Regions from separate parts of the Sporosarcina koreensis genome, predicted to be linked through region 2. Evidence: a T-box and tRNA genes for the amino acid it is inferred to sense, from the RefSeq annotation. Region 2 holds a T-box; the other holds one or more tRNA genes.
The links. A T-box is a leader RNA that pairs with one kind of tRNA and senses whether it is charged. The one in region 2 lies ahead of ileS (isoleucine--tRNA ligase), so its partner is inferred to be a tRNA-Ile.
Positions count from the first base shown of each region.

Region 1 (2,225 bases), on a different contig from region 2:
CGCCGATGGTAGTAGGGGGCTTCCCCCTGTGAGAGTAGGACGTCGCCGGGCCGAACCAATTCATTACATAGTAAATGGACAAGCATTAATGCTGCAGACGCAGTAACGAGAAGCTTATCGCAACTCCCCGTTAAAATCGGGAGAAGCGAACAGGACAAGGAAGCGATTGAGAGAGGGAAGGAGCGTACTACAGTACGTGACTGACTGATCGAATGAAGCTGACGCAGTAATGAGAAGCTTATCGCGATTTTAACATGGAGGATTAGCTCAGCTGGGAGAGCACCTGCCTTACAAGCAGGGGGTCGGCGGTTCGAACCCGTCATCCTCCACCATAATATTTCAAACTAATAAATCGCCGGTGTAGCTCAGTTGGTAGAGCAACTGACTTGTAATCAGTAGGTCGTGGGTTCGACTCCTATCGCCGGCACCACTTTTATGAGCCATTAGCTCAGTCGGTAGAGCATCTGACTTTTAATCAGAGGGTCGCAGGTTCGAATCCTGCATGGCTCACCATTTCTTGACTCTCTGTCTTGATACAAATATGCGGGTGTGGTGGAACTGGCAGACACGCTAGACTTAGGATCTAGTGCCGTAAGGCGTGGGGGTTCGACTCCCTTCACCCGCACTTTCAATGCGGAAGTAGTTCAGTGGTAGAATACGACCTTGCCAAGGTCGGGGTCGCGGGTTCGAATCCCGTCTTCCGCTCCATTTATTTGCGCCGGGGTGGCGGAACTGGCAGACGCACAGGACTTAAAATCCTGCGGTAGGTGACTACCGTACCGGTTCGATTCCGGTTCTCGGCACCAATAAAATTATCATATTATGCGCCCGTAGCTCAATTGGATAGAGCGTCTGACTACGGATCAGAAGGTTGTGGATTCGAATTCTTCCGGGCGCGCCATTATACGGGAAGTAGCTCAGCTTGGTAGAGCACTTGGTTTGGGACCAAGGGGTCGCAGGTTCGAATCCTGTCTTCCCGACCACTTCTTAAATGGGGCCTTAGCTCAGCTGGGAGAGCGCCTGCCTTGCACGCAGGAGGTCAGCGGTTCGATCCCGCTAGGCTCCACCAATTATCTTAATACTTTTCCTGGCGGCGTAGCTCAGCTGGCTAGAGCGTACGGTTCATACCCGTAAGGTCGGGGGTTCGATCCCCTCTGCCGCCATCCTAAAAGGACCTTTAGCTCAGTTGGTTAGAGCAGACGGCTCATAACCGTCCGGTCGCAGGTTCGAGTCCTGCAAGGTCCACCACTATTTGAATAGTCATCACGGAGGAATACCCAAGCCTGGCTGAAGGGATCGGTCTTGAAAACCGACAGGGGTGTTAAAGCCCGCGGGGGTTCGAATCCCTCTTCCTCCGCCATATATTTTTAAAGCAGCAAAAGTGGTTATGGAATACAACTGAATAGTAGGATTTGAAATTCCTACAACTAACATTATCGCGGGGTGGAGCAACGAGCATAGCAACGGATGCGAGTAACACCGACAGCGAAGCGTAAGGTGTCTCTTATGCAAATAGCGTAGCAAGTATTAAGAAGTAAGTATTAACATTATCGCGGGGTGGAGCAGTGGTAGCTCGTCGGGCTCATAACCCGAAGGTCGCAGGTTCAAATCCTGCCCCCGCAACCAAAAGGTCCCGTGGTGTAGCGGTTAACATGCCTGCCTGTCACGCAGGAGATCGCCGGTTCGATCCCGGTCGGGACCGCCATTTTCTTTCATTACATACGATTTGATGATTGCAGATTTCTAAGTGACTCTAGAGAAATTATCAGTTTACCAAATCAATGTGGCTCAGTAGCTCAGTCGGTAGAGCAAAGGACTGAAAATCCTTGTGTCGGCGGTTCGATTCCGTCCTGAGCCACCATTCCTTGCGGGTGTAGTTTAGTGGTAAAACCTCAGCCTTCCAAGCTGATGATGAGGGTTCGATTCCCTTCACCCGCTCCATGGGCCTATAGCTCAGCTGGTTAGAGCGCACGCCTGATAAGCGTGAGGTCGGTGGTTCGAGTCCACTTAGGCCCATCATATTCCGCAGTAGCTCAGTGGTAGAGCAATCGGCTGTTAACCGATCGGTCGTAGGTTCGAGTCCTACCTGCGGAGCCAATTTTATACGGGGAAGTACTCAAGAGGCTCAAGAGGCGCCCCTGCTAAGGGCGTAGGTCGCGAAAGCGGCGCGAGGGTTCGAATCCCTCCTTCTCCGCCATATATGATTGGCCCCTTGGTCAAGCGGT
Region 1 covers NZ_JBHSNP010000008.1:129,735-131,959, reverse strand. Annotated here, with positions in the region: rRNA gene rrf (5S ribosomal RNA) at 1-51, shown strand, start outside; tRNA gene ACFPTP_RS03795 (tRNA-Val) at 257-332, shown strand; tRNA gene ACFPTP_RS03790 (tRNA-Thr) at 355-430, shown strand; tRNA gene ACFPTP_RS03785 (tRNA-Lys) at 438-513, shown strand; tRNA gene ACFPTP_RS03780 (tRNA-Leu) at 544-625, shown strand; tRNA gene ACFPTP_RS03775 (tRNA-Gly) at 634-708, shown strand; tRNA gene ACFPTP_RS03770 (tRNA-Leu) at 718-806, shown strand; tRNA gene ACFPTP_RS03765 (tRNA-Arg) at 825-901, shown strand; tRNA gene ACFPTP_RS03760 (tRNA-Pro) at 907-983, shown strand; tRNA gene ACFPTP_RS03755 (tRNA-Ala) at 994-1,069, shown strand; tRNA gene ACFPTP_RS03750 (tRNA-Met) at 1,090-1,163, shown strand; tRNA gene ACFPTP_RS03745 (tRNA-Ile) at 1,172-1,248, shown strand; tRNA gene ACFPTP_RS03740 (tRNA-Ser) at 1,268-1,360, shown strand; tRNA gene ACFPTP_RS03735 (tRNA-Met) at 1,552-1,626, shown strand; tRNA gene ACFPTP_RS03730 (tRNA-Asp) at 1,630-1,705, shown strand; tRNA gene ACFPTP_RS03725 (tRNA-Phe) at 1,786-1,861, shown strand; tRNA gene ACFPTP_RS03720 (tRNA-Gly) at 1,868-1,941, shown strand; tRNA gene ACFPTP_RS03715 (tRNA-Ile) at 1,943-2,016, shown strand; tRNA gene ACFPTP_RS03710 (tRNA-Asn) at 2,023-2,097, shown strand; tRNA gene ACFPTP_RS03705 (tRNA-Ser) at 2,107-2,197, shown strand; tRNA gene ACFPTP_RS03700 (tRNA-Glu) at 2,207-2,225, shown strand, end outside.
Region 1: it encodes a tRNA-Ile, which carries the amino acid that the T-box ahead of ileS (isoleucine--tRNA ligase) is inferred to sense. The anticodon was not compared.

Region 2 (2,225 bases):
TATAAGGTATCCAGCGAAATTCATGACGCTTGAGCATCGGGATGTTTTAGGTTCTCTTATGGCGCTTGGCATTGACCGTTCCAAATTCGGTGATATCCGATTGGAAGGAGATATCGCCCAATTCGCCGCCGCGGATGAAATGAAAGATTATCTGACCGCCAATTTGACGTCTATCGGGAAATCGAAGGTCCGTGTCGAAGAACTTGGAGCCTCTGATGAACTTATCGTAATTGCGGAATCGTGGAAGGAAGAGCTTCATACTATAAGCTCATTGCGCCTGGACTCCCTTGTCGCCTCTTTAGTGAATTGTCCGCGTCAAAAAGCTGTCGCGCTCATTCAGAACGATAAAGTGAAAGTGAATCATGTTGTACGGGATCAGCAAGCATTCGAGGTGAATGAATCGGACATCCTTTCAATTAGAGGGTCGGGCCGTTTCAAAATCATGTCGATAGAAGGAAGGACTCGAAAAGACAAAATACGGTTGTTGATTGGTAGGTTAGAATGATTTTTCAGACAACCGGTGGAAAAACTGCTTTCTTATCTGTTGTGGGCATGTATAATAGGAAATAGAAGATTTACTCGAAAGGGAGGAACAGAAGATGGCATTGTCACCACTCGATATACATAACAAAGAATTCAGCCGCGGCTTTCGCGGATACGATGAAGATGAAGTAAACGAATTTCTCGAACAGATCATGAAGGATTATGAAAATGTACTGGAAGAGAATAAGACGTTGAAAAACAGTTTGAAGGAAACGAAAGAAAAGATTTCGCATTTCAATACAATTGAAGAAACATTGCAGAAGTCAATTTTGATTGCCCAAGAAGCAGCTGAAGATGTGAGAAGGAACTCGGTGCAGGAATCGAAACTGATTGTGAAGGAAGCCGAGAAGAACGCGGACCGGATTGTGAATGAAGCACTGTCGCGTGCCCGTAAGATTGCGATGGAAATCGAGGATTTGAAAAAACAATCAAAAGTGTTCAGAAACCGTTTCCGCATGTTGGTAGAAGCTCAACTTGACATGATCAAGACAGATGACTGGGAAAAACTTCTTGAATATGAACCGGATACTGAGCATCTTGAATCTGCAGCGGACGTGGAATGACGCGGAAGCTTGACATTCTATTCCCTTCGCACATATAATAATGACCATATAAGTAGGAACAGGCGTTGAAAGAGAGAGTACTTTCCGATATTCTAGTGTAGCGAGCCGGGGGCGGTGAAAGCCTGGCCTGAAACGGAAACGAAAATCACTCCAGAGCCGGATTGACAAAATCAATCCCGGATGCACCCCGTTATGGTGTTCTGAGAGGCAGTATGATGATTTATGCTGCAACTAGGGTGGTAACGCGAGAATGATCCCTCGTCCCTTTTATAGGGACGGGGTTTTTTTATTTTCAAAGGAGGAAAAGATATGGATTACAAAGACACATTGCTCATGCCGAAAACAGAATTTCCGATGCGCGGAAATTTGCCGAACAAAGAACCTGATATGCAAGCAAAATGGGAAGAAATGAACATCTATGAGAAAGTGCAAAAACGCACGGAAGGTCGCCCGTTCTTCGTCCTTCACGACGGACCGCCGTATGCGAATGGCGACTTGCATATGGGCCACGCTCTAAACAAAGTGCTGAAAGACATGATTGTTCGCCACAAATCGATGACAGGCTTCCACGCACCTTACGTACCGGGCTGGGATACGCACGGACTTCCGATCGAGCAAGCGCTTGTCAACAAAGGCGTCAACCGAAAAGAGCACTCCGTTGCTGAATTCCGTAAAATGTGTGAGGAATATGCATACAGTCAAATCGATAGCCAGCGTTCACAATTTAAACGGATCGGTGTACGTGGCAACTGGGAAAACCCATATATCACATTGAAGCCGGAATTCGAAGCGAGACAAATTCAAGTGTTCGGTGAGATGGCGAAGAAAGGCTATATTTACAAAGGATTAAAGCCTGTTTACTGGTCTCCTTCAAGTGAATCTGCACTTGCCGAGGCGGAAATCGAATACAAGGATAAAAAATCCCCATCCATCTATGTTGCTTTTCCAATCAAGGATGGCCTTGGCGTCGTTGATGAAGATGTCCGAATCATTATCTGGACGACGACTCCTTGGACGATTCCTGCGAATCTTGGAATTTCTGTTCATCCGGAATTCATTTATGCGATTGTCAATGTGGACGGAAATAAGTTCTTATTGGCGAAAGATCTCGTCGAATTT
Region 2 covers NZ_JBHSNP010000011.1:110,528-112,752, forward strand. Annotated here, with positions in the region: gene ACFPTP_RS07140 (YlmH family RNA-binding protein) at 1-505, shown strand, start outside; gene ACFPTP_RS07145 (DivIVA domain-containing protein) at 600-1,106, shown strand; T-box leader at 1,163-1,375, shown strand; gene ileS (isoleucine--tRNA ligase) at 1,416-2,225, shown strand, end outside.